Regions from separate parts of the Nonomuraea marmarensis genome, predicted to be linked through region 1. Evidence: riboswitches for the same ligand, from Rfam matches in the RefSeq annotation. Region 1 holds a riboswitch; each other region holds the start of a gene.
The links. A riboswitch is a leader RNA that binds a small molecule or an ion and turns the genes downstream of it on or off. The one in region 1 is predicted to bind cyclic di-AMP.
Positions count from the first base shown of each region.

Region 1 (4,711 bases):
TCCACGACGTCCGCGAGCGCGCCAAGGGCGCGGTCCGCCGGGCCGAGGAGATGGAGCACGCGGCGGACGAGGCCAGGTCGGCCGCCTCGGCCGCGGGCAGCGCGGGCGAGTCCGAGCTGCGGCGGCTGCGCGAGCGGGTGGCCGACGTGGAGAAGCAGCTCGAAGCCTCGCGGCGGGCCGCGCGTGAGGGCAGGAGCATCGAGGACGCCCGCATCCGGGTGCTGCTCGACGCGCTGCAGGACGCCTCCGCCGGGCTGCGCAGGGAGCTGGCCCTGCCCACCACGATCAGCAGGCCGGCCGACTCGGTCGCCGCGAGCACGGGCGAACGTCCTGGCGTGCGCGGGGTGCCCGCCCGCGCGCTGGCCGACGACGACCCGCAACTCCTCGACCAGCTCCTGGCGTTGCCGCAGGTGCACCTGATCATCGACGGCTACAACGTCACCAAGACCGGCTACGGCACGCTCACCCTCGCCGACCAGCGCAATCGGCTGATGACCGGGCTCGGCGGGCTGGTGGCGCAGACCAGGGTCGAGGTGACCGTGGTGTTCGACGGAGCGGAGCTGAACGCTCCGGTGCAGGTGGTGGCGCCGCGGGGGGTGCGGGTGCTGTTCAGCGCGCCGGGGGAGATCGCCGACGACCTGATCCGCCAGCTCGTACGCGCTGAGCCGCCCGGCAGGGCCATCGCCGTCGTGTCGTCGGACCGCGAGGTGGCCGAGTCCGTCAGGCGGATGGGAGCCAGACCCGTTCCGTCTGGCTTGCTGCTGCGCAGGCTGGGCCGAGCCTAAATTACGAGTTGCTGGATTTTGGGTGGTTTAGGTGTGACCTCACCTGCCACTTCTGTACTATTTCGCCCCAGATGTAATCCCTGGGAGGCGACACTGTGAGTTTTGGCCGGTGGCCGGTGGCCGCGGGTATCGCGATCGGGCTGGTGCTGTTGCCGATGGGTGCGGCGGTCGCCGATCCCAAGCCCACGATCGGCCAGGCGAAGGCCAAGCTCGACAAGCTCAACGACAAGGCCGACAAGGTCGTCGACCGGTTCAACACGGCCACTGAGCGATACAAGAACGCCAAGACCACCTACAGCAAGCTGAACGACAACTACAAGCGCAAGCTGGCGACGGTTGCCACCCTGCGCTCCCAGGTGATCAACATGGCCGTCGACAGCTACACGCTCGGCGGGGACGTCACCTCCTGGCCCGGGCTGATCGGCACGGGCAACCCCGAGGACCGCCTGAACGGACTGGCGCTGGCGGGGCAGCTGTCCACGGAGCGGGCGGAGAAGCTGGCCGCGTTCGACCGCGAGAACCGCGGGCTGAAGACCGAGCGCGACAAGGCGCAGGACGCGCTGGTGTCGGCGGACAAGGAACGGGACGGGGTGGAGAAGGAGCGCTCGGAGATCCGCAAGCTGATCGCCGAGCAGAAGAAGCTCCTGACGAAGCTGGGCGCGTACAACGCGGGCAACCCGAACAGCGTCGGCATCAAGTACACGGGGCCGGCGTCGGGGAACGCGGCGGCGGTGCTGCGGTTCGCGTTCGCGCAGGTGGGCAAGCCGTACGTCTATGGCGGGACGGGGCCGGGCGGCTATGACTGCTCGGGGCTGACCCAGGCGTCGTGGCGGGCGGCGGGGGTGTCGCTGCCTCGTACGACGTGGCAGCAGTGGGCGTGGGGGGCCGGCCGCAAGGTGGACATCAACGATCTTCAGCCTGGGGATCTGATCTTCAGCGAGGGCTTGGGCCACGTCAGCATTTACGCCGGGAACGGGCAGATCGTCCACGCGCCGCAAACGGGCGATGTGGTCAAGGTGGTCAAACTCTCCGACTACGGCAACCGCATCGTCGGCGCCATCCGGCCGTAACGTACGTTCTCCTTTGGTCCTGTAGCGGCTCGGTTCCGGGCGGTGACGGCCCGGGTTTCGGTCACCGCCGGACGCTCTTCCTCGTTGCCGCCTCGTTACGGCAGGCCCCGAACGGTGATCGCCTCGCTGCCAGGCCGGCGGAGGTGCGCGCGCCGGGCCGACCTCGGGCACTACTACGACGACGAGCCGTTCGACGTGATCGTCATGTCGTTGTCGCTGCACCACATGCACCCGCTGGAGGCGCTGCTCGACCGAGCGTCCGCGTGGTTCTACGACGCTGGATCGTTGCCGACCACTGGCCGCCGTCGAGCAGCGGTTCAAGGTCGCAGAGGTCGTACAGCTGTGGCGCATCGAACGGGAACGAATCGCGGCGGGAACGCTCCCACCTACGGGCTTCAGGTTGACGGTGCGAAAGATGTGACAAAAGCGACAATCGTCGCCTGACAAGACGGTCCATTCGCAAGTGTGAGCAGTGTCACATTTGGATAACGGAACCTGGTGTTCCAGCAGGGGTTTCAAGCCTTACTGACCCCTTTATCTGATCTTTACAGCATGACCGCCGCTTTGCTGATCCTTGACCTGTCGGCGTAGCTTCGGGCCTCGTCGCGGCGAACAAGCCATGTCGCCGCGAACCGGCATCGGTCCCTCCCGATGTGAGACAGATAAAGATCCGTTGGTCGCCTTCGATATCCCGATTTCGACATATCAATCGGGCGGCGACCTGCCGAGTCCGTGCAGCCAGGAGGCACGGAGCCGGGGAACCAGCGATCCCACATTCCCCTAGGGATCAGGGGTGAATCGGCGCGCACATCGCGCCGTAGGGCGACTTCCAGGCCCGAATCCGTCAGCTAACCCGGTAGGCGTTCGTGGAAGACCCAAGGAGAAATCCTGTCTACCTCCCTGCAAAACCCCCGTCTGTCCCGACGTGCCCTGAGTGGCGTAGTGCTCACGATGACCGTGACGGCCGGAGGTCTGATCCTCCATGCCCCAACGGCTCAGGCGGCGACGGCGAGCGATTCGGCCAGTACCTCCACGGCGAAGGCGGCCGCAACCGCCGGAACCGCGAGTACGGCCAGGGCCGCTCGAGCAGCCAAGATCGCTCGTCAGAAATCGAAGGCCGGCAAGGCCGTCGCCGTGGCCAAGGACCAGATCGGTGACCCGTACCGTTATGGGGGCACTGGACCTGGTTCGTTCGACTGCTCCGGCCTCGTCCAGTACGCCTGGAGGAAGGCCGGGGTGAAGATCCCGCGCGTGACGAACAGCCAGTTCGCCCGCATCAGCAACAAGGTCTCCTGGCGGCATCTCCAGCCCGGTGACCTGATGTTCTTCAGCGGGCTCGGCCACGTGGGCATGTACGTCGGCAAGGGCAAGATGATCCATTCGCCGCGGACAGGCGAACGGGTGCGCATCGACAAGCTGGGCGGATGGCGCAAGTCGTCGTTCGTCGGCGCGGTCCGCCCCGGCATGTGAAGAAGCCTCGTCCGGATTTATGGATATTTTCCAGGATTCGGGCGGGGCTCTCACGTCTTCACCCCGCCGTTCTTCTTCCTTCTGGTACGGCAAGCCAACGTCACGCCACCCACCGCACGTGGCGGGCCACATCCAGGGAGACGCCCGCTGACCGGCACACATGCCCCGCCGCAACGGCGCAAGGCCGAGCGGTGAAGGAGTGGGCCGATGACGGGAGTGCGGCGGGCTGGACCACGGAGCTCATGTGCGGTGGGCCGACTACCATCAGGCATCGTGTCCGAGCAGGTGAGCCGACGAGCCATGGTGGCCGGACTCCTGCTCCTCGCCTTCGCCACCCCCGCCGGCTCCCCGGCCCCCGGATCCCCCCTCCTTCCCCCCGAACTACGCGACCTGTGGCCCGAAGGCATGGTCGTAGCCCGGGGAACGCGCTCGGTGGTCGTCGGCCACCACGCCGCGCCGGGTTCGCTCGACGAGATGGCGCGCAGGGCCGACACGGCCGGGCAGCGGGTGGCGGCCGTCCTCGGCGGGCCGGTGCGGCCGCTGGTCGTCGTTCCCCGGACCACCCGCGAGGCCGCCGAACTCGCCGGGGTGGCGCGGCTCGACGGGCTGGCCGCGGTGGCCGACGGCGGGCGGGTGATCGTCGTTCCCGAGTTCTTCGCCATGCTCAACCCCACCGGCAAGGACGTGGTCCTCATCCATGAGCTCGCCCACGTCGTGGCGGGCACCGACCGGCTGCCCGTCTGGCTCTACGAAGGGTTCGCCGACTACGTGGGCTACCGTGACGCCGGGCTCCCCGTGAAGACGGCCGCCGCCGAACTCGCCGCCGAGGTGCGGGCCGGGCATGTGCCGAGTGAATTGCCCGGACCTGCGGCTTTCGCGGCGGACGGGCGGGACCCCGTACGGCTCGCGCGGGCGTACCAAGAGGCCTGGCTGGCGTGTCGCTTCCTCGCTGACCGGTTCGGTGAGGAGACCCTGGTGGGGCTCTACCGTGATGCCCGGGCGATCGGCGTCGATCAGGCACTCGCCTCGCTGGGGCTCTCCGTGGCCACGCTGACGGCACGGTGGCGCGACTACGTGCGGGACCAGCTCGCGTAAGGGGAGGCAAATGAGCGAACGGCGAGAAACAGACGAACCATCACAGGAAGGCGACGACCCCGGCGGCGCGGTGGGCCCCATGGGCGCCGAGCGGCCAGACGGCGCGGCGGCTGTGAGCGCCACCGGGGCCGTCGGAGGAACGGCGGCGACGGACATCGCGGACCCTGGCCCGACCGACAAGCCCGGCACGGCCGAGAAGGTCGGTTCGGCGGGAGAGGGCGGCTCGGGTGGCAGGATCGGCTCAGCCGGGCGGCGTGGCCGGAGCGGTGCCGGCGAGGGTGCGCAGCGGGG
Region 1 covers NZ_JBICRM010000001.1:172,385-177,095, forward strand. Annotated here, with positions in the region: gene ACFLIM_RS00895 (NYN domain-containing protein) at 1-785, shown strand, start outside; gene ACFLIM_RS00900 (C40 family peptidase) at 881-1,855, shown strand; gene ACFLIM_RS00905 (hypothetical protein) at 1,970-2,299, shown strand; cyclic di-AMP (ydaO/yuaA leader) riboswitch at 2,568-2,733, shown strand; gene ACFLIM_RS00910 (C40 family peptidase) at 2,990-3,325, shown strand; gene ACFLIM_RS00915 (hypothetical protein) at 3,599-4,420, shown strand; gene ACFLIM_RS00920 (M48 family metallopeptidase) at 4,431-4,711, shown strand, end outside.

Region 2 (4,711 bases), on a different contig from region 1:
ACCGCGACGGGCGGGCGAAGGCCATTGGCACGTCCAACTTCACCGTCTCGACGCTCACCCGGCTGATGGACGAGGCCGACATCACGCCGTCCATCAACCAGATCGAGCTGCACCCGTACCTGCAGCAGCGGGAGCTGCGGGCCTTCCACGAGGCCAACGGCATCCTCACCGAGGCGTGGAGCCCGCTCGGGCAGGGCAAGGGGCTGCTCGGGGACCCGGCGCTGGCGGTGCTGTCGGCCAAGTACGGCAAGACCCCCGCGCAGATCGTGCTCCGCTGGCACCTGCAGCTCGGCAACGTGGTCATCCCCAAGTCCGTGACCCCGTCGCGGATCGCCGAGAACATCGAGGTTTTCGACTTCATCCTCGACGCCGAGGACATGGCCGCCATCGGCGCGATGAACAAGGGCCGGCGCATCGGGCCTGACCCCGACACGTTCAACATGACCTGATAGGTCTATGCTCCTCCCCCGTGCGGGATTTTGCGTGGGGAATTGCGGCAACGGGCGGTATCGCCCGTACGGTCGGGGCGGCCATCGTGGCCGAGCCGGGGATGCGGGTGGCCGCCGTCGGGTCCAGGGTGTTGAGCCGGGCGCAGTCCCTGGCCGCCGCGCTGGGGGCGGAGTCGGCGTACGACTCCTATGAGCGGCTGTGCGCCGACCCGGCGGTGGACGCGATCTACGTGGCGACGCCGCACGCCCAGCACCTGGAGGTGGCCGAGGCGGCGATCGCCGCGGGCAAGGCCGTGTTGTGCGAGAAGCCCCTCGCCGCGACCGTGGCCGACGCGGAGAAGATGGTACGCCTGGCGCGCGAGGCACGGGTGTTCCTGATGGAAGCCATGTGGATGCGGTTCAACCCGCTCATCCAGCGCGTCGCGGCCGATCCGCGCTTCGGAGACCTCCGCTCGGTGCAGGCGTCCTTCGGCTTCACCCTCCCCTACGACCCCGCGCACCGCCTGTGGGCGCCGGAGCTGGGCGGCGGGGCCCTGCTCGACCTGGGGATCTACCCGTTCGGGCTGGCCCAGCTGCTCCTCGGCCTGCCCGCTGACCTGCGCGTCACCGGCTCCCTGGCGCCCAACGGGGTGGACGCGGAGGCGGCCGGGGTGTTGCTCTACCCCGGCGGCAGGCGGGCTCTCGTGGAGACCTCGTTGCTGGGGAATTACCCGAACAACGCCACCGTTGTCGGCACGGGCATGCGGGCGGACATCCAGGCGCCGTTCTGGGCGCCGCAGCAGATTTTACTTTCCGGGCCCTCCATGGAGCCGGAGGAGCATCTGCTCGATCCGGCGGACAACGGATACGCCGGAGAGTTGCGCGAAGTCCGCGCCGCCACGGCCGAAGGCAGGACCGAATCCTCGATCATGCCCCTTGACGAGTCCCTCGCGATGATGGGGCTGCTGGCCAACGCCCGGACGCAACTCGGCTAAGTGGGCTTTATCCAGTTGTAATCCACTTGCCGCATGTATTACCTTATGAGGCATATCAGGGCAGATGTCCGATTTTTCGGGCAATGTCCAACCATCGTACGAACGATCACAGGACGGTCCTGTGACCGCTGAATCCGCCTCAGGGCGGAACCGGGGACCCAGGTCCTTGGGGTGAATCGGCACTCCGGTGCCGTAGGGCAGCTTCCACGTCCGAACCCGTCAGCTAACCCGGTAAGCGGCATGGAAGCAAGGAGTAACCCCCTCGATGGCAAAACACTGTTTCAGCCGTACCTCGAAGACCAACATCGCTCGCGCCCTGCTCGGCGCCACCGTCATCGCCTCGGCCCTCGGCGGCCAGGCTGCCGTGGCCAGCGCCGACACGGCGCAGCGGCCGGCCGCCGTCGCCGACCACGACATCAAGTCCGGGCAGGCCAAGGTCAACGTCACCGCCGCCCAGGTCCTGGCCGTCGCCAAGTCCCAGGTCGGCACCTCGGAGAACGCCGCCGGTGGCGGCACCAAGTACCAGGACTGGTACGCCGCCTCGCCGCGAGCCGCCGAGACCGTCGCCCGCGACGGCGGGACCAGGACCGACTACCTGAACGGCGCCTGGTGCGCGATGTTCGTCTCCTGGGTCGGCAACCAGAGCGGCGCCCACTCGCAGATCGGCGCGGACGCCTACACCGTCGCCTACGCCAAGTGGTTCGAGGGCACCCACCGCTTCGGCACCGTCGCCAAGCCCGGCGCCGTCGTCTTCTTCGCCTGGAACGGCGGCAAGGACCTCACCGACATCCGGCACGTCGGGTTCGTGGTGAAGGACAACCAGAACGGCACCATCTCCACGATCGAGGGCAACACCGGCAACGGCAAGGTCGAGGAGCGCGTCCGTCCGAAGTCGGATGTCGTCGGCTACGGCTATCCGGAGTACGCCGCCTGAGCCTGACGGGCTCCTGGCCTTCCAGCCGCGAACGAGCGCGCGTCCCGCACGGGACGTGCGCTCGCCGCGTTCCCGGGCCCTGAGGTGGGCGGTCTGACCCGCTTTGCGGAGACAGCGTCGTCTGGCGGCATGGTTTGCGGGTGCGGCGCGACGGTTACGAGTACCGCGTGAGGCGCGCGTTGCGGTGGGTCGCCGACGCGTTGTTCCCCCGCGGCGCGAACCGGCACGACGTCCTGCCTGCCCTGCTGATCCTGCTGACCATCGTGACCGGCCTCGTCGACGCCGTCAGCTTCCTCGGCCTGAACCGGGTCTTCGTCGCCAACATGACCGGCAACGTGGTCTTCCTCGGCTTCGCCCTGGCCGGAGAGCCCCAGCTGTCGGTATGGGCCCCGCCGCTGGCCGTCGCCGGCTTCACCGCCGGGGCATGGAGCGCGGGACGCCTGGCCCGGCGGATGCGGAACGCGCGGCGGGAGTTCGTCGCCCTCACCGCCGCGCACGCGCTCCTCGTCGCCGCCGCCCTCGTCGTGGCTCAGGTGGCCGGTCACCGGGACGCCATGGCGCAGGCGCCGCTCATCGGCCTGCTCGCCTACGGCATGGGCGTGCAGAACGCGACCGTGCGCAGGCTGGGAGTGCCCGACATGATCACCACCAACGTCCTCACCACCATCCTCACCGGCCTGGCCGCCGATCCGCCGATGTGGGCGGCCTGGCGCCGGGCCGTGTCGGTCGTCGCGATGTTCGCCGGCGCGCTGGCCGGCGCCGTGCTGTACCTGAAAGCCGGTCCGGTGCCGCCGCTGGCGGTGGCCTTGGCCCTGCTCGCGGCCGTCACCGTCGCGGCCCGCCCGCCGAAGGCTCGATGACCCTCCTGAGCGACCGCCTTTACGTTGTAGATTTCTCGGCAACCGGTGCCGCCCGGCTCTTCACGAAATAGATTTCCGGCGGACGTGTCGATCCGCCACGGAGTCGTTCGACGCGTTGATGAGACCGGCCGCGGCCGGTGCGGACGAAAGGGAGACGACTTCGATGAAGTTCATGATCGTGGGCAAGGCCAACGCGGACACCGAGGCCGGGGTGCTGCCCAGCCAGGAGCTGGTCGACAACATGCACGCCTACAACGAGTCGCTGGCCAAGGCGGGGGTGCTGCTGGCCGGCGAAGGGCTCTACCCGAGCTCGCACGGGGCCCAGATCGCCTACAGCGGCGGCAAGGCGAGCGTGATCGACGGGCCGTTCGCCGAGGCCAAGGAGCTCATCGCCGGGTTCTGGCTGATCCAGGTGAAGTCCAGGGAGGAGGCCATCGAGTGGGCCCTGCGCGTCCCGGTGCCGCCGGGGCATGACGGGATCGGGCTGGATGTGTGGCGGGTGTTCGACGCCTCGGACGTACCGGACGAGTCGCTGCCGCAGGAGGCGCGCGAGCGCGAAGAGGCCCTCCGCGAGCGCCTCGGCGCCGACCGCCCCAACGGCTGACCTTACGACCGCCGCCCGCTCGGCTCCGGCCGCGTGACCGCCGGCCGTCAGGCCATCATCCGACCGGGCACTGCCCGTTCGGCCGGACGGGCGGCGGCCGTCCGGACCGGGGGCGTGGGTTGCGGGGCGGGGGTTTGTGCTGGTCTCATGGGCCGGTGATGGCTTCCGACACGCACCGCGCGATCGAGGCGGTATGGCGGATCGAGGCGGCCCGGCTCATCGCCGGGCTGGCCCGGCTGGTGCGCGACGTCGGCCTCGCCGAGGAGCTGGCGCAGGACGCGCTGGTGGCCGCCCTGGAGCAGTGGCCGGAGTCCGGTGTGCCGCGCAACCCCGGCGCCTGGCTGATGACCGTGTCCAAACGCCGCGCCATCGACCTGATCCGCAGGAACGAACGCCTCGAACGCAACCTTGTCGAGCTCGGCCACCGCCTCGAGAACGAGGAGGAGCCGCCCGAGGTCGACGAGATCGAGGACGACCTGCTGCGGCTGGTGTTCACGGCCTGCCATCCCGCGCTGTCCGTGGAGGCGCGGGTGGCGCTGACGCTGCGCGTGCTCGGCGGCCTGACCACCGACGAGATCGCGCGGGCGTTCCTGGTCTCGGAGCCCACCGTGGCCCAGCGGATCGTACGCGCCAAGCGCACGCTGGCCGACAAGCAGGTCCCGTTCGAGGTGCCCCAGGGCGCCGAGCTGGCGGGCCGGCTGTCGTCCGTCCTGGAGGTCATCTACCTGATCTTCAACGAAGGCTATTCGGCGACGGCCGGAGACGACTGGATGCGCCCCGCCCTGTGCGAGGACGCCCTCAGGCTGGGCCGGGTGTTGGCAGGCCTGATGCCCAAGGAACCCGAGGTACACGGGCTGGTCGCCCTCATGGAGATCCAAGCCTCAAGATCG
Region 2 covers NZ_JBICRM010000014.1:34,611-39,321, reverse strand. Annotated here, with positions in the region: gene ACFLIM_RS23380 (aldo/keto reductase) at 1-449, shown strand, start outside; gene ACFLIM_RS23375 (Gfo/Idh/MocA family protein) at 470-1,423, shown strand; cyclic di-AMP (ydaO/yuaA leader) riboswitch at 1,540-1,676, shown strand; gene ACFLIM_RS23370 (CHAP domain-containing protein) at 1,689-2,357, shown strand; gene ACFLIM_RS23365 (YoaK family protein) at 2,498-3,217, shown strand; gene ACFLIM_RS23360 (YciI family protein) at 3,381-3,821, shown strand; gene ACFLIM_RS23355 (RNA polymerase sigma factor) at 3,980-4,711, shown strand, end outside.
Region 2: linked by a shared signal. The riboswitch ahead of ACFLIM_RS23370 (CHAP domain-containing protein) and the one ahead of ACFLIM_RS00910 (C40 family peptidase) in region 1 are both predicted to bind cyclic di-AMP.

Region 3 (4,711 bases), on a different contig from region 1:
CCAGACCGAGACGGGCTTGATCCCACCCGTGAAGTACGAGGCCGCGGGCGAGGCGATGACCATGTACTTGTACGACTTCGACGGGTAGTTCACCCCGAGGCCCGCCTGGGTGGCGATCATGAAGGGCCGCAGGTAGAGGCTGTGGCCCTCGGTCGTGGGCACCCACGCCCTGTCTGTCTCGACGAGGAGCTCCAGCGAGTCCACGAACGTCTCCTCCGGCAGCTCGGGCATGGCCATGCGGCCGGCCGAGCGGTTGAAGCGGGCGGCGTTCGCGTACGGGCGGAATGTCACGATCGAGCCGGTGATCTGCCGATACGCCTTGAGACCCTCGAACAGCTCCTGCGCGTAGTGGAAGACCGAGGTGGCCGGGTCGAGCGAGAGCGGCCCGTACGGCCTGAGCGTGGCGTCATGCCACCCCTGCCCCTCGGTGTAGTCGATCGAGATCATGTGATCCGTGAAGGTCTGCCCGAAACCGGGGTCCGCCAGCACCTGCTCCCGCTCGGCCGCGGTGCGAGCGTGGTCGGATAGCTGCACGTCGAAGCTGAGCTTCTCAGCGATGGTCATGACGGCGGTCCTTCTCTCTGAGATGTCTGACAAGGCTTGGGGCGTACGCGAACACTGCCCGGGAGCAGTATTCGTACTTCCTATTGTCTCGCTATATGAGAACGTCGGTGCCCGATGGGCTGGTTCGGCCGTTTGGACGCGAAAAAGCGCCTGGCAGTCCTCCTCGGACCACCAGGCGCGTTCGGGGCTAGGCGGTCCTAGCCGGATACTCGCGCGGTGATGTCGTCGCCGATCTCGTGGGTGGTGCGGCCCGCCCAGCCGGCCAGCCGGTCGACGATGTCGTCGGCGACCGCCTGCTCGACCTTGGCCGCCTCGGTGTGCAGGCCGAGGTGGTCGAGGAGCATGGCGACCGACAGGATGGTCGCGGTCGGGTCGGCCTTGCCCTGCCCGGCGATGTCGGGGGCGCTGCCGTGCACCGGCTCGAACATGCTGGGCGCGGTGCGCTCGGGGTTGATGTTGCCGCTGGCCGCCAGGCCGATGCCGCCGGCGATGGCCGCGCCGAGGTCGGTGATGATGTCGCCGAACAGGTTGTCGGTGACCACCACGTCGAACCGCTCGGGCTGGCTCACGAAGAACATCGAGGCCGCGTCGATGTGGCTGTAATCGGTCGTGACCTCGGGGAACTCCTCCGCCACCCGGTTGACCGTGCGCTGCCACAGGTCGCCGGCGTAGGTGAGGACGTTGGTCTTGTGGACGAGCGTCAGCTTCTTGCGCGGCCGCGACTTGGCCTTCTCGAACGCGAAACGCACCACGCGCTCGACGCCGTAGGCGGTGTTGAGCGACTCCTGGGTGGCGATCTCGTGGGGCGTGCCGCGCCGCATGACGCCGCCGGTGCCCGCGTAGAGGCCCTCGGTGCCCTCGCGGACGACGATCATGTCGATGTCCTCGGCGGGCGTGTCGGCCAGCGGGGTCTCCACGCCGGGGAACAGCTTGACCGGCCGCAGGTTGACGTAGTGGTCGAACTCGAACCGCAGTCGGAGTAGCAGGTCGCGCTCGAGCACGCCCGGCGGCACGCTGGGGTCGCCCACGGCGCCGAGCAGGATCGCGTCGTAGCCGCGCAGCTCCTGGAGCACCGCGTCCGGCAGCGTCTCACCGGTGCGGTGATAGCGCGCGGCGCCCAGGTCGTAGTGCGTGGGCTCGATCTTCGTGCCTACGGCCTCCAGGACCTTGAGTCCTTCGGCTACGACCTCGGTGCCGATGCCATCCCCAGGGATGACGGCCAGGCGGATGTTACGCGACTCCATGGGCGGTACCTTACCGGCTCGTCTCGACTGACGAACACAGCATCTCATTTTTCGGACGTCCGGTTTTGCGGTGGTTTACAACCCTTTGACCGTTTCGTTAGAGTCCGACAAGCCTAATCCACGCAGCGTCGCGTGGAGCCGGGGACCCACCTCCCCCATGGGGCGAATCGGCATCCGCCGTAGGGCTGCTTCCAAGCCCGAGCCCGTCAGCTAACCCGGTAGGCCGCATGGAAGGACAGTCCGCTGTCTCGCATCGCCATTTTCCTGGTGGCAGCCGCCGCCGGCCTCACTCTGGCCACCCCAGCCCACGCCACCTCCCCCCAACCCACCTCCCACGATGGACCGACCACCCTGACCGGCCCCCAGGTCAAACGCATCCAGCAGAAGCAGGCGCCCACGCCCGCCTGGAAGGTCGCCCTCGACTTCGCCCTGCACAAGCGCGGCATCCCGTACGTCTGGGGCGGGACCAGCGACCAGGGGTACGACTGCTCCGGGCTCATGCTCAGGGCCTACGAGGACGCGGGGATCGAGTTGCCGCGTACCGCGGCGGAGCAGTACAACGCGTTCTCCAGGAAGATCTCCTGGGATCACCTCAAGCCCGGCGACCTGGTCTTCTTCAGCAATCTCGGGCACGTGGGGATGATCTCCAAACCCGGTTACATGGTGCACGCGCCCCACACCGGGGACGTGGTCAAGGAGGAGAAGCTCTCGGACTGGCGCAGGGACGCGTTCGTGGGCGCCGTACGGCCCGACCCCAAGGGCGTACGACTCTGGTCCGAGCAACGCCGCACCCCTCCCCCGTCGATGCTCACCGCCATCCTCTGACCAGGAAAGCGGCCCCGCGAGCCGTCGCGGGGCCGCTGCCGTAGCGTGGTGTGTATGCCACCCGAGAAGGTGCACCTCACCGGGGAGAAGGCCACGCTCCTCGCCACCCTGTACGGCAGGGCGCTCGACGCGAGATCGCGGCAGCCGATCCTCGGCGACGAGCTGGCCGCGGAGGCGGTCGAGCGGATCGACCACGACTTCACCAAGACGGGGATCACCACCCGCACCGCCCCGGCGGTCGCGCTCAGGGCCCGGTTCATCGACAACTGGGCCAGGGAGTTCCTGGCCCGGCAGCCGGCGGCCACCGTGCTCCACCTGGGCTGCGGGCTCGACACCCGCGTCCACCGGCTGGCCCCGCCGCCCACCGTGCGCTGGTACGACGTGGACTACCCCGAGGTCATCGACCTGCGTGGCCGCCTGTTCCCCGAGCGGCCCGGCTACTCCATGATCGGCTCATCGGTCACCGACCTGAAATGGCTGGAGCAGGTCCCCGACGACGCTCCCGTGCTGGTCGTCGCCGAGGGCCTGCTCTACTACCTCGACCCCGCCGAGGGCCAGGGGCTCCTGCGGGCGATCGTGGACCGGTTTCCCAGCGGCCAGTTCGTCTTCGACGCGCTCAGCTCGTTCGGACTCCGGCTGCAGAAGCTCAACAAGCCTGTCCAGAAGGCCGGGGCCACGCTCTACTGGGGGATCGACGGCCCACAGGATCTGGAGAAGATCCATCCGAGGTTGCGCTGCGTCGACGCGGTGAGCGCGTTCGACATCGACGGGTTCGACCGGTTGTCGATCCCGCACCGGGTCTCGGCCTGGATCGTCAAGGCTCTGCCGGGGATGAAGCGGACGGCCGTGTTCTACCGGCTGGAATTCTGAGGCGCGCCGCCGTTGTCCCGGCGGTCCAGCGCGGTCTGCAGGGCCTCGGCGGCCTCGTCCTCGTGCTCCTCGGCACGGTTCCAGACATACATCTCGTACATGTGACTCATCTCGTTTCGCGGGCGCGTTCCACTGGGAAGTCGGATCCCGGTCGCGAACCCGACCGGGCCTGATCTCGTGGTCCGGATCACGGACCGGACGAAAGGGGCTTACTGGCCGACGCAACGCCGCTCACCGCGGCGAGTCGTCGACCTGCCCTAACAGGCCCCGCCGCGGCAGGTAATAAGTACGAGAACCTGGCGCATTTCCAACAACAGTACCCGAGCCATCTCGTTGGATGTCCTAGTATCTCGCATCCTGAGACAACAAAAAGGCCGCCACCCGGAACGATCCAGGTGGCGGCCCCTACAAACCGAAAGGTCAGTCCTCCAGGTCCACCGAGCGGCCGCTCTCAGCGCCGATCTCGGCCACGATCTGCTCGATCACGTCGGCCGGGATCGCCGAGTCGACGGTCAGCGCGATGAGCGCCTTGCCGCCCTTGACGTCGCGGGCCACCTGCATCGAGGCGATGTTGATGCCGTGCTCGCCGAGGAGCCGGCCGACCACGCCGACGATGCCGGGACGGTCGGTGTAGGTGAAGAACGCCAGGTGGGCCGTCGGCTCGATCTCCATCTCGTAGCCGTTGACCTCGACGATCTTCGTGATCTGGCGAGGGCCGGAGAGCGTACCCGAGACCGAGACCTGGCGGCCGTCGGCGAGCAGGCCGCGCACGGTCACCACGTTGCGCCAGTCGGGGCTCTCGGAGCTGGTCACCAGCTCGACGGTGACGCCGCGGTCCTTGGCCAGCAGCGGCGCGTTGACGTAGGTGACCTGCTCCTCGATCACGCCGGCGAACACGCCCTTGAGCGCCGCCAGCTCGATCACCCGCACGTCGTGGGAGGCGATCTCGCCGCGCACCTCGACGTCGAGCTTGGTGGCGACCTCGCCGGCCAGCGCGGTGAACACCCGGCCCAGCTTCTCCGCCAGCGGCAGGCCAGGCTTGACGTCCTCGGCCACCGCCCCGCCCTGCACGTTGACGGCGTCGGGTACGAACTCGCCCGCGAGCGCCAGCTTCACGCTGCGCGCGACCTGGGTGCCGGCCTTCTCCTGGGCCTCGTGCGTGGAGGCGCCCAGGTGCGGCGTGACGACGACCTGGTCCAGCTCGAACA
Region 3 covers NZ_JBICRM010000008.1:190,535-195,245, reverse strand. Annotated here, with positions in the region: gene ACFLIM_RS15710 (branched-chain amino acid aminotransferase) at 1-564, opposite strand, end outside; gene ACFLIM_RS15705 (3-isopropylmalate dehydrogenase) at 762-1,808, opposite strand; cyclic di-AMP (ydaO/yuaA leader) riboswitch at 1,909-2,048, shown strand; gene ACFLIM_RS15700 (C40 family peptidase) at 2,076-2,633, shown strand; gene ACFLIM_RS15695 (class I SAM-dependent methyltransferase) at 2,688-3,503, shown strand; gene serA (phosphoglycerate dehydrogenase) at 3,924-4,711, opposite strand, start outside.
Region 3: linked by a shared signal. The riboswitch ahead of ACFLIM_RS15700 (C40 family peptidase) and the one ahead of ACFLIM_RS00910 (C40 family peptidase) in region 1 are both predicted to bind cyclic di-AMP.

Region 4 (4,711 bases), on a different contig from region 1:
GCAGCCTGGTGTGGTCCGGCGGATCCATCCAGAGGAACGATTCCACCGGCTGACCTGGGTCTCTTCTGTCCAGCGGGTCGGATCCGTGGCCGAAGCGCGGGTCGCGGAGCAGCGCCGTGCAGAGCTCGTGGGTGGTGGCGACAAGCAACCCGCCACGGGTGCGGAAGATCGCGCCGCGCTCGCTCAGCTCGCGATATTCGGCGTACGGATCGCGCAGAAAATCCGGATCGAACGGATCAAAACCCAGGACGTCGGCCGGGCTCATTGATGGTGGATCCGGCGCGCCGGAAGCCTCGACGAGATCACTCATCGTAGCCGGGGTGCCGTCGTCATATGGCGAGTACGTCACATATATCGGATCATGTCAATAGCGCTCGTCAAGTGCGGCGATTGTCATGCTTGACGACCTTTCCAGGATGCGTTTACCGTCTGCGAGGCGGCTTAGGCCTATCTGAGAGGTCCGAGTTCTGCTGTTGGGGGGGAGGGCTCCCGATGGATGTGCTCACTGAAGGCGTTGATCTGAGCCATGCGGATTTGGCGTTGCTGTCGGAGCTGGCCAAGGGAGTCACGGTCGATCGGGTGGGGAGACGTCTGGATATAAGCGGACGCACAGTACGCCGGAGGTTACGGGGCATCTGCGACCGCATCGGCGTGGCCACCGCGATCGAGGCCGTGGCCTGGGCGGCCCGCCGCCAGTTGATCTGACGGCGCCCGCGAGGCAGCGTCTGATTGCCGGGCTTCGCTCGGGGAGCTGCGGTGGATGTCCTCGCTTCGCTACGGATCCACCGCAGCGTCTGATTGCCGAGCTTCGCTCGGAGTGCTGCGGTGGATGTCCTCGCTTCGCTGCGGATCCACCGCAGCTCAGTCGGCGATGCGCACCGCGCCGGCGAACGGGCGCCCTTCGATCGACGCGACCCGTACGACGTCGCCCGTCTGGGGGGCGTGCACCATCATGCCGCCGCCGATATACATGCCCATGTGGTGCAGGTCGCTGTAGAAGAACACCAGGTCGCCGGGGCGCAGCTCGGAGCGCGAGATGTGCCTGCCCGCCGTCCACTGGTCGCCCGTGTAGTGCGGCAGCGAGATGCCCACCCGCTGGTAGGCCGCCATGACCAGGCCCGAGCAGTCGTAGGAGTTCGGGCCCTCGGCGCCCCAGACGTACGGCTTGAGCTGCTGCGTGAGCGCCCATCTTGCGGCCTCCGCCGCCTTGCCGCTGCCGACGACCGGCAGGTTGACGCGCACGGCGCGGGTGCCGGAGCGGCCCGCCTCGCCCACGGCCCGCCTGTACAGGTTGCTCTCGACCTTGGTGACCAGCTTGGTGATCTTGTCGCGCTTGGACTCGAGGTCGGTGACGATCTTCTGGACCTCGTCGATCCGCGTCTTGGCACCGGCCCTGGCGCGTTCCGCGGCGTCCATGGCCTTGGTGACCTGGTTGACCTCCTCGCCCTGCTGCTGTTCGAGCGCGTAGGTGGTCGCGGCCCGGTCGAGAAAGGCCTCGGGGTCGTCCGAGGACGCGAACGCCAGCACCTTGCCCAAGCCGCCCGTCATGTAGGCGTTCTGGGCGAGTAAGGCGGCCTTGGCCCGCTTGCCGGCCAGATCGGCCTCGCTGCTCGCCAGCGTCTTCTGCGCGGCGTCCGAGGCATTCTTGGCGGTCTTGAGCTTCTCCCGCTGGCCGTTGTACTGCTCGGCCAGCGTCTCGATCTCGGTGTGCAGTTTCTCGACCTGCTCGGAGAGGTCCTTGAGGGAGGGCTTGGGGTCCGCGGACGCGGAACCGACGGGGATGGCGAACAGCAGCACGGCGATTGTGACACTTACCACACCGAGACGGTGTGGGTGCCGGGCGCGTTCCGGGGGGCGGGCGTGCTTGCCCGCCGACTTCCCCCCACGGTTGAGCGTGCGCTTCACCAACCAGCTCCTCTCATAGACGCCTACCGGGTTAGCTGACGGGTTCGGGCCGGAGCAGCCCTACCGAAAGACTCGGATTCACCCCAGTGGTGGCTCTGGCCACCGGCGGGTCCCCGGCTCCCCTTGCGGGGATTGAGCGTGTCTCCCGCGCGACACGCGGGGAACATTGTCGCTGGACACTAATGCACTCCAGGTTCGTGCTCAACCAGAACTGCCAAGTCTGTAGAGGTTTCACAACCGAAGGGTCACAGGGTGATCTCGTGAACACCTGTGCAGAACAGACCTTATGTCCTCTTTGCCCTTGCTTCCTCCCGCCGTGGACCGGAGCGAGGAACCGTGCTCATCCGGCCACCAGATGTAACAGGATGGGCCGAGACATGGGAGTTAGGGCTGAGCCGTAATGACATCTGTACTCTGGAGAGCCATGGAGCAGGTGGCCGAACTGACAGTGACCGAGACCACCCCCGAGATCGGGGTGGTGGTCCGGCGTGCCCGCACGCCCGACGTGCACACGGTCAGGCGCCTGGTGGACACCTACGCGGGCGCGGGACCGCGGCTCCTGGAGAAGGCCACGGTGACGCTGTACGAAGACGTACAGGAGTTCTGGGTGGCCGAGCGGGACGGGCAGGTCGTCGGGTGCGGCGCGCTCCACGTGCTCTGGGAGGACCTCGCTGAGGTCCGCACGGTGGCCGTGGATCCGGAGAGCCGGGGCATGGGCGTCGGCCGCCGGATCGTCTCGGCGCTGATACAGCAGGCTAAGGATCTGGGTCTGCGGCGTGTATTCTGTCTGACTTTTGAGGTCGACTTCTTCGCGAGGCACGGGTTCCGCCCGATCCAGGGCACGCCGGTCTCACCCGAGGTCTACGCCGAACTTCTGGCCTCGTACGACGAGGGGGTGGCGGAGTTCCTCGACCTGGAACACGTCAAGCCGAACACCCTGGGCAACACCCGCATGCTGCTCCATCTGACATCGGGTGACGCGGACCTTGACCAGATGGAAAGGTGATTGTTGATACCTATGTCGATACGTTGGGCAGCACAGGCATGTGTCCTGACACGTGCCACATGCGCACTCGAAGCGAGGTGACACGGTGAGCACCGGACAGCCGCCGTATCCACAGGACGAATCCGGCGAGAACGCTGCGCCTGGCACGCCGGATTACGGGCAGCACAACACGGGCCGCCATCCTGGCGAGCCCGACCCCGACGTCACTGTGGTCGGCTACCGGGCGGACGACGCCTATGGGCAGCAGCCCCAATACGGGCAGCAGCAGCAGGGCTATGGTCAGCAACCGCAATACGGCCAGCAGCAGCAGCCTCAGTACGGGCAGCAGCAGGGCTACGGCCAGCAGGGCCATGGTCAGCAACCCCAATACGGCCAGCAGCCGCAGTACGGGCAGCAACAGCAGTCGCAGCCCGACTACGGTCAGCAGGGCTACGGGCAGCAACAGCAGTCCCAGCCGGACTACGGCCAGCAGCAATATGGCCAGCAACAGCAGTCTGGTCAGCAATATGGTCAGCAGCCGCCGTCCCAGCCTGGCTACGGCCAGCAGGGCTACGGTCAGCAGCAGTACGGCCAGCAACCCCAGTCCGGCCAGCAGCCGCAGTACGGACAGCAACAGCAGTCGCAGCCCGACTACGGTCAACAGGGCTACGGCCAGCAACAGCAGTCCCAGCCGGGCTACGGCCAGCAGCAAGGTTACGGGCAGCAACAGCAGTCGCAGCCCGGCTACGGTCAGCAGGGCTACGGCCAGCAGCCCGGCTACGGCGACCAGCAGCAGTACGGCCAGGCCTACGGGCAGCCGCAGCAGCAGCCTTACGGCCAGCCCGGCTACGGGCAGCCCTACGGCCAGCCGGTAGGCATGCAGCCGCCCGGCGCCCCCGCCCCCCTGGCGGAGTGGTGGCAGCGGCTGGTGGCCAGGCTGATCGATGGAGTCATCCTCTTCATCGTGAACATCCTGATCGGCTTCGTCTTCGGCCTGTTCATCGTCGCGAGCTACTCCTCCGTCAACGGTGGATCCGGCGGATTCCTGTCGTCCACGATCGCGGGCATCCTGTCGACGATCATCGTGACGGTGCTGTGGGTGGGCTACGAGTTCTTCCTGACCAAGATGAACGGCCAGACGGTCGGCAAGATGGTCATGGGGATCAAGGTCGTCCCGGTGGGGCAGGCCATGCCTCAGGGCGGCCTGCCGACCGACCTGGCGCTCAAGCGCGCGGGCGTGACCTGGGGTGGCTGGGTGCTCAACGTCGTCCCGCTCATAGGCTGGCTTTTCGCCTACGTGGCGGTCGCGCTGAACGGCGCCTCGCAACTGTGGGACAAGCCGCTGCAGCAGACGTTCGCGGACAAGTTCGCGGGCACTGTGGTGGTGAAGATCAAGTAGTCTGCGCGACTGCGTAAAACAGGGGCCGGCTTCCCGCCGGCCTCTGTTTTGTGTCCGGGGGTCGTACCAAAATGGGAGACCTGCACTCCCCGATTGGGGCCGCCGATGACGCGAGGTGGGGGGTTATGGCCGGGACACCGCCGCGGGCGGACGCGCTGCCCGCGGAATGGTGGGAACGACTCGCCGCCCGACTGATTGAAGCACTCGTCTTCGGGGTCTTCTATTACATTCTGTTCATCGTGCTGTGGGCCATCTTCCGAACTGTCGGGATGTTGGAGGTGTTCGACGGGCGGTTGCCGGGTGTGTTCGCCTGGCTGGCCGCCGGGCTCGGTTATGCCGGCTACGACTGGCAGGCCCATTTCAGGCGCGGCCGAACGTTCGGCAAGGCGATCATGAAGATTCGCCTGGCGCCGGCGGACCGC
Region 4 covers NZ_JBICRM010000009.1:64,732-69,442, forward strand. Annotated here, with positions in the region: gene ACFLIM_RS16920 (cytochrome P450) at 1-310, opposite strand, end outside; gene ACFLIM_RS16925 (LuxR C-terminal-related transcriptional regulator) at 493-705, shown strand; gene ACFLIM_RS16930 (C40 family peptidase) at 862-1,818, opposite strand; cyclic di-AMP (ydaO/yuaA leader) riboswitch at 1,911-2,054, opposite strand; gene ACFLIM_RS16935 (amino-acid N-acetyltransferase) at 2,330-2,911, shown strand; gene ACFLIM_RS16940 (RDD family protein) at 2,997-4,289, shown strand; gene ACFLIM_RS16945 (RDD family protein) at 4,415-4,711, shown strand, end outside.
Region 4: linked by a shared signal. The riboswitch ahead of ACFLIM_RS16930 (C40 family peptidase) and the one ahead of ACFLIM_RS00910 (C40 family peptidase) in region 1 are both predicted to bind cyclic di-AMP.